DNA from 2 places in the Roseovarius sp. CH_XMU1461 genome. Region 1 is predicted to be linked to the other one. Evidence: riboswitches for the same ligand, from Rfam matches in the RefSeq annotation. Region 1 holds a riboswitch; the other holds the start of a gene.
What was found. A riboswitch is a leader RNA that binds a small molecule or an ion and turns the genes downstream of it on or off. The one in region 1 is predicted to bind cobalamin.

Region 1 (4,021 bases):
GTCTCCATGTTGCGGCTGCGCAGTTCCAGTCCGATGACCTGTTTGTATCGCCCGATCTGGGCCTCGCCGCGCGATCTCTGACCATAACCGGTGGCCTTCTGCCATGCCATTCGGCCAGTTTCGGTTATCATGCCGATATGGGCGTTACGTGCCTGGCAATCTCCGGGAACGGCGTTCTTCGGCGGCGGAATAATCAGCTCGACATCCGGGCCAAACGCGTGCCGGATGGTCGCGGCGGTTGGTACACCATCATAAGCCCCGTCACCGATGAAACGGCGCACCGGACCGGACACCTCGGCAAGAAGGTCGGGCAGAGCGCCGGTGTCCCCGACCTGCTGGGGTGTCAGGCAGGACGCCACAAGCTCGCCGCTCTCCAGATCGTAGCCGATATGCAGCTTGCGCCATATCTTGCGGGCCTTCGGCAGCCCGTGCTTCTCACGCATCCACTCGCGGCCACCGTGGACACGCAGCCCTGTGCTGTCCACAACCAGCGCGATCGGACCACTGGCTGTCCGGGTGTCGGGCGCGATCTGAAGCGATGGCGCACGCCGGCAAAGCGTCGAAAAATCCGGCACGGGGAGGTCCGTCTGCATGAGCCGCAGCAGACTGCGGACAAAGCCCTGCGTTTGGCGAAGCGGTAAGCCGAACACGGCGCGCAAGGTCAAGCAGGTCTCAATCGACAGATCAGAATATCGTTGTTGACCACCGCGCTTGCCGGAGCGCACTGCGCACCACCGAGACACCGCGTCTTCGCTGAACCAGACCGTCACGTCACCACGCTGGCGGAGCGCCTCGTTGTATTCGGCCCAGTTCGTCACACGGTACTTTGCCTTCGCAAACTTATCCCGCCGCGACGCGTTGAATTTGAAAGGCATCCCAGCATCCCGCAGTCAAATCAAAGGACCAGCTACGCATCGGAAACGATTTGTGCAACACGCTCAGGCCATATAGAGCGAAAACCGTTCTGACATCGAGTACAGACCCGACAGCTCGATCCCCTTAGAGGTGGTTGTGCCAGGCACCTGATTGTAACAACCAAAGCCGCTGCCACAGGCGACAGCGGCCGGGTCATAATCAATCAGGTCTTCGACATCGGTATAGAACAGGGTTGCCTTTATCGAGCCGCGCCCAACGAATGTCTTTTCGACGCCGAGCTCATAGCTCAAGCTATGCTCGGGCTGCAAAGATGGGTCGCCGAAGGCGCTGAATCTTTCGTACAAGGAGGGCGCGCGATACCCCGTACCGACCGAAGCACGTACCGCAAGATCGTCCTGCGGGCGGTAAACAGCCGTCAGGCGCCCCGTAACCTGACCACCAAAGCTCGAGTTTTCATCGTGACGCAACGAGGCTGACAGATCGACCTGATCTGACGGGCTGATCAACAGCTCAGCCATGATGCTGGTATTGTCTTCAGAGCCACGGACCGTGCCGGAATTGACCTCTTCCTGCGTGTGGTCGAGACCAAGATTGAGCGATGCCGACGCGGTCAGTTGGGCGCTGCCCAAATAGGAAAGCGACCAGCGTTCGCCTTTGAACCGCGGGGTCGCGCCACCGGGATCTTTGCGGTCGATATCGAAATAGGCATAGCTGAGCGTATGCGTGATCGCCCCCGTATTGAGCTCGGTAAAAAGGCGCGCACCGCGTTCTTTCGAGGACAACGTTCCAGACGAATCCAGCGCGAAGGCGGAGCGATCAAACTCGCTCCGACCATCGCGATAGAGCAAAGCGCCGCCCACCGTGACGGCATCGGTAACGACATATTCCCCGGTGAGGTGAAGCGTGGATTGTTCGAACCCGTCATTTTCCGTATTGAAGGACTGCGCTGAGATTCCCTCCGATTCCATACGCCCATAGCTGAGGGCGACAAAGCCGCGCTCGGTTCTATGTCCGAGGCTCAACGATCCACTGTAGGTATCGAAACTGCCGGCCTCCGCTTGCGCGCGGCCTGAAAAGCCGAGCTCGGAAGGCTCAAAGGTCGTGATATTGACGACACCGGCAATCGCCTCCGATCCGAAAATAGCCGACTGCGACCCTTTGAGCAGTTCAATACGTTCGACCCCAGAAGCGGTGAACCCGCCAAAGTTAAACTGATTTTGTGTGCCCGATGGGTCGGACACATCAATACCATTGATGTGCACCCCGACATAACGCGCAGGCAACCCGCGCACCTGGATCGTACTCAGCGCCCCCAAGCCACCATTACTGATCAGGTTCACACCGGGAAGGCGTGCGAGCCGGTCGATCACGCGGGTGTCGTTCTGCCCCGCCTCAGCCCCTTCCAATATCTCGATATTTGCGCCGGTATGGGTCTGTTCGACAGGCAACAGAGAGGAAACTTGAACGATGATCGGCTCAAGATTAAAGGTAAGCTCCTGTGCAAAGGCCGGAGCTGCGAAAACAGCAATGCTCGCCGTTAAGGGCGCTATGGAATAGCGTGTCATAATTAATCCTCCAACCGCGACAATCGCGGCAGTCGTTGAATTAACTGACGGAAGAAAACAAACCGTCAGCGGTGCAAATGCCACCACGACGGAAGGTCCGTAGGCCATGACGCGCCCCGCGCCCGGACTGGGTGATCCCTTCGGCAGGTCTCCTGACTCGCGGGTCGAGGCTCGGTCGGGTCTTCCCACTGTGGTGTTCACAGCAGTGACAATTTCCGACTTCGCTTACCGCTTACAGTTGCGGGGGCAGTTACGGCCTTGGCAGATCACAGATCTTGCCGCACCGTATTCCCTATTATCCAGATCACGATGATCCAGACCGAAGTGCGAAATGCTATATCGCAGATCATCAACCTAGGGAAGACGGAATCAAGCGGTTGCACCTTTGGAGGGCCCGAGCTGGGCCTGTGGCAGATGCTAAACAGAGGCATCGCCGATAAGCAGTCGACATGCGTGCTTAGAATGAAATGCGCCGATCGGACGGAGGTCTTGAGCGACAGGGCTGTCTCATCACAAGCCCCTCCTGGGGCTGCTAAGCCTGAGCCATCATTATTCTCAATAATAAAAGCTTGGCCTGATGGCCGGGGAGCCATTATTCAGGCTGCTGCCCAAATCCAACGGGGGCCAGTTTCCCGCCCCCCGCCGAGATCAGATCACCGGCAGTTCGGGGGCGGCGCGTTTGGTCAGGAGGCGGCCGCCCTCGGGCGTCACGACGATGTTTTCCTCATGAACCATCATCCACCCATCCCCGTAGGAGAGCGAGGGCTCCAAGGTCAGCACCATGTTCTCCTGCAGCAACGTGTCGACGCCGGCCATATGCGAGGGCTGTTCCGTCAATTGCATGCCCAACCCGTGACCTAGCCGGCCGATGTCACCACCGCTGTCGTCCAATTCGGAAATGACTGCGGTCATGGCGGAAAACAGGTCATGACAGCTATTGCCCGGCCGCGCGGCGTCGAGCCCGGCCTCGGTGGCACGCCACAGCACGTCATAGGCGCGTCGGGCATTGTCATCGGCGTGGCCGATGGCCCAGTTCCGGTCGAAATCGCAGTAGTAGCCATCCCAGACACAGCCGGTGTCGAGCATCAGCACATCGCCTGCGCTCAGCGGGCGGCGCGAAGGCGGCGAGATGCAATCGGCATAGCCTCCCTGATCCGCTGCGCCGACCACATAGGGGGCGTCATCCGCGCCCTGCGCCAGCGCTTCGCGGCGGAAGCGGCGGAACAGCTCTTCGAAGGGAAGCCCCTCGCTCACCATTTCGGGAACCTGCTCGAAGGTGGCCGAGCCGATAGCGCAGATATGGGCGAGCTTTTCGATCTCGGCGGGTGTCTTGACCATGCGGAGCCCCTGAACAAGCCCGGTGGCATCCGCGATCTCGAGCCCGGGCAGGGCGGCGAGCAGCCGTTCCCAGTCGCCCAACGGCATCCGAAGCAGCGTTTCATGGCCCTTGAGCACCCCCAAACGGGACTTCGCTCGGGCGAGCGGCATCAACAATTCTGTCAGAAGGCTAACGCCGTCATCCTCGGGCACGGGGGCCGACCAGGTCCGCACCTCGTCGAGCCAGGACCGCCGCATAAGCT
Region 2 (4,021 bases), on a different contig from region 1:
GCCGATGATCGGCGATTGGTCGAATTTCGGCACATGGTCCGAACGCGGCAGCCTCGACGCCTCGACCCGCGCCACCGCGAAATGGCAGGAGATCGTCCATGACGCCCCCGAAGATGTCGGACCGGCCGACCGGCTCGCCGCCTTCCGCGAGCGCGTCGCGCGGCTTTCGGAGGCCGGGGGCGCACCGCCCGAAAGCTGACCCTGCGCCCCGCATCAGCTTCCGAAATCGCCACTGTCGTGTTACCGACGCAATACCGACAGGTTACCGACCCTCCATTTGACAGGACAATCATGCCCGACGACAGCGCCGAGACGAGCCAGCCAACGCATGTCAAAGCCACCCGCGACGACTGGCTCGAAGCGGCCCGCGCCATCCTGATCGAAGACGGGGTCAGCGAGGTCAAGATCCTCACCCTGTCCAACCGGCTCGGCGTGTCGCGCTCGTCCTTCTACTGGTATTTCAAGGATCGGACAGATCTGCTCGAGGCGCTTCTAACCCATTGGGAAGAAACGAATACCGCGCATCTTATCCGGCACACGACCCTGCCCGCCCAGACCATCACCGAGGCGGTGGCGCTCTATTTCCGCTGCTTTCTCGACGACCGGTTTTTCAACCACCGCGTCGATTTTGCCATCCGCGAATGGTCGCGCCGCGACGCCCGCGTGCATGACATGGTGGCCCGCAACGACCGCACCCGCCAAGAGGCCATCTGCGCCATGTTCCTCCGCCACGGCTACGAGGACGAAGAGGCCGACATCCGCGCCCGAATTCTCTACTATCAACAGATCGGATATTACGCGCTCGACCTCAACGAACCGCTCGCCGTGCGCCAGCATAGGATCGCGGGATATCTCTATGGGTTCACTGGGAAAAAAGCCCTGCCCGAAGAGGTCAAATCGCTCTTCGACTACACCGCCGAACATCTCGCCGAGGGCTGAACGCCCCCGGCATGTCGCACCTGTTCAGTGCAGTGCCCGCGCCCGTCCGCGCCGCGCCCGCCCGGCGCTCAGCGGGGTCACCGCCTGCCGCAGATAATCGACAAAGGCCCGCGCCGCCGCACTCCCCGGCGCTTTGGTCGCCGGGTGACGTAACGCATCCTTAACCGTCTCTGCAGTAACCTGCCCCGGTTCGGTAAAGGCCCATTCCAGAAATCCAAGCCGTGCCACCGCCTGCGCCTCATCGCCGCGTGCGTTGCACATCTCCAACCCGCTCAAAATGCGTGTCATGCTCATGTCTTCGATACTCCCCGGCCACACCCCGGGCCGGATGGGGCAGAGGGAAACCGAGCAAAGACAAGGGCTTAGCGCCAAGGCCTTGCGCCGATGCCGCCCCCCGCGGTTCTGACGTTGTCTCATGGCTGGTTTCCGGGCTTGGTGGACGGCCATCTGGCCTGTGATCGGGCTACCTTCCCAGGCCTCGCGGCCCAGTGGCATATCGCCCAACCACCCCTCCTTACCGTTGCGGGGGCAGCGCCGGACTTGCACCGGCTTCCCAATTCTCCGGCCCCTTGCGAGGACGGCACCCTGAGAGCTTTAGCCTAGCGCGGATCCGCCCATCGGAAAAGCACCGATGCGACCCAAGCCTGCGACATTTGCGGCAAAATTGAACGCTTAGAAGGGAATATCCTCGGCCCCGGTGACAAACCGCGCCACGACCTTTTTCACCCCGGCCTTTTCAAAGGCAATCTCGAGCTTGTCGCCTTCGATCCCGGAAATCGTGCCATAGCCGAATTTCTGGTGAAACACGCGCTCGCCCACGGTGTGCGAGCTGTTCGCCTGCATGTCGATGACGCTCGATTTGCTCTCGCGCGGCTGGCTGATCGGGCGTTCGCTCGCCCGCGCCTGCAGCCGTCTCCAGCCCGGTGAATTATAGCCATCGGCCGCCGCCACGCGGCTCTCGATATCGCCCGTGACCCCCATCCCAGCCGCGCCATAACCGCCGCCATAAAGGCCCGGAGGCGTCAGAACCTCGACATGCTCTTCGGGCAGTTCGTCGATGAACCGCGACGGCAATTGGCTTTGCCATTGGCCAAAGACGCGGCGGTTCCCGGCAAAGGAGATCGTACAGATTTCCTCGGCCCGGGTGATCCCCACATAGGCCAGCCGCCGCTCTTCCTCGACGCCCTTGAGGCCGCTTTCATCCATCGATCTTTGCGACGGAAACAGCCCATCCTCCCAGCCCGGCAGGAACACCGCCGGAAACTCGAGCCCCTTGGCCGCGTGCAGCGTCATGATGCTGACCTTCTCGCCTGCCTCTTCTTGTTCATTGTCCATGATCAGGCTGACATGCTCGAGAAACCCTTGCAGATTTTCGAACTGTTCCAAGGCCTTGACCAATTCCTTGAGGTTCTCGAGCCGCCCCGGCGCTTCGGGCGTCTTGTCGTTTTGCCACATCTCGGTATAGCCGCTCTCGTCGAGGATCATCTCGGCCAGCTCGATATGGCTGATCGCCTCATCCCCCACCATGCGCCCCCAGCGCGTGATGTTCTCGACAAACCGGCCAAGCTCTGCCCCGCCCTTGCCGCCAAGGCCCTTTTGCTCAAGCAGAAGGCGCGCGCCCTCAAGAAGCGGCACGCCGTTTTCCCGCGCCGTCATCTGGATTTTCTGCTGCGCCTTGTCACCCAGCCCGCGCTTGGGCGTATTGACCACCCGCTCAAAGGCCAGATCATCGCTCGGCGACACCACCAGCCGGAAATAGGCCATCGCATCGCGGATCTCGAGACGTTCGTAAAAGCGCGGCCCGCCGATCACCCGATAGGGCATGCCGATGGTCAGGAACCGATCCTCAAAGGCCCGCATCTGGTGGCTGGCCCGCACGAGGATCGCCATATCGTCGAGGCCGATGGGCCGCATCCCGCGCGTGCCGCGCTGCATGGATTCGATCTCTTCGCCGATCCAGCGCGCCTCTTCCTCGCCATCCCAATGGCCGATGAGCCGCACCTTCTCGCCACCCTCGGCCTCGGTCCAGAGCTCCTTGCCAAGCCGCCCCTTGTTGCCCGCAATGACGCCGCTCGCCGCCGCAAGAATATGCGCGGTCGAGCGGTAATTCTGTTCGAGCCGCACCACATGCGCGCCGGGAAAATCCTTTTCAAACCGCAGGATATTGCCCACCTCTGCCCCGCGCCAGCCATAGATCGACTGATCGTCATCGCCCACGCAGCAGATGTTGCGATGCCCCGACGCCAAGAGCCGCAGCCACAAATATTGCGCCACGTTGGTGTCTTGATACTCGTCCACGAGGATGTATCGGAACCAGCGTTGATAGCGGTCGAGAATGTCCTGATGGCTCTGGAAGATCACCACCATATGCAACAGCAGATCGCCGAAATCGACGGCGTTCAATTCGCGCAGACGGGTCTGGTAGAGCGTATAGAGCGCCACACCCTTGCCGTCATAGGCGCTGGCCTCGCTGGCCGGCACCCGGTCGGGCGTCCAGGCGCGGTTTTTCCATTGGTCGATGACCCCGGCCAATTGACGCGCGGGCCAGCGTTTGTCGTCGATCCCCGCCGCCTGCACCAACTGCTTGAGCAAGCGCAGCTGATCGTCGGTGTCGAGAATGGTGAAATTCGATTTCAGGCCGACCAGTTCGGCATGACGGCGCAGCAGCTTGACGCAGATCGAATGGAACGTGCCGAGCCAGCGCATCCCCTCAACCGCCTCGCCGAGATGGGCGGCCACGCGATGTTTCATCTCGCGCGCCGCCTTGTTGGTAAAGGTCACGGCGAGGATTTCATCGGGCCGGGCGCTGCCGGTGCTCAGCAGATGGGCGATCCGGCTGGTGAGCGCCTTGGTCTTGCCGGTGCCCGCCCCGGCGAGCATCAGGACCGGCCCATCGAGCCGCTCCACCGCTTCGCGCTGTTCGGGGTTCAACCCATCGAGATAGGGACGCGGACGCGCCGCCATGGCGCGCGCCGAGAGGGATGCGCCGTCAAAGGCGTCGGATTCGCTGAAATCACTCATGGCAGCAAAGATAGCCGAGCCCGGCCCCGAGTTAAAGAGATGTTCCGCGATTGTTCACCCT

Region 2: another riboswitch for cobalamin. It lies ahead of WA237_RS15180 (hypothetical protein); the one in region 1 lies ahead of WA237_RS17140 (TonB-dependent receptor plug domain-containing protein).

Annotation. Positions count from the first base shown of each region.
Region 1 covers NZ_JAYMDV010000009.1:33,628-37,648, forward strand. Annotated here, with positions in the region: gene WA237_RS17135 (IS5 family transposase) at 1-875, opposite strand, end outside; gene WA237_RS17140 (TonB-dependent receptor plug domain-containing protein) at 939-2,441, opposite strand; cobalamin riboswitch at 2,567-2,780, opposite strand; gene WA237_RS17145 (M24 family metallopeptidase) at 3,090-4,021, opposite strand, start outside.
Region 2 covers NZ_JAYMDV010000005.1:189,658-193,678, reverse strand. Annotated here, with positions in the region: gene WA237_RS15190 (trimethylamine methyltransferase family protein) at 1-199, shown strand, start outside; gene WA237_RS15185 (TetR/AcrR family transcriptional regulator) at 292-939, shown strand; gene WA237_RS15180 (hypothetical protein) at 964-1,227, opposite strand; cobalamin riboswitch at 1,340-1,542, opposite strand; gene WA237_RS15175 (ATP-dependent helicase) at 1,612-3,960, opposite strand.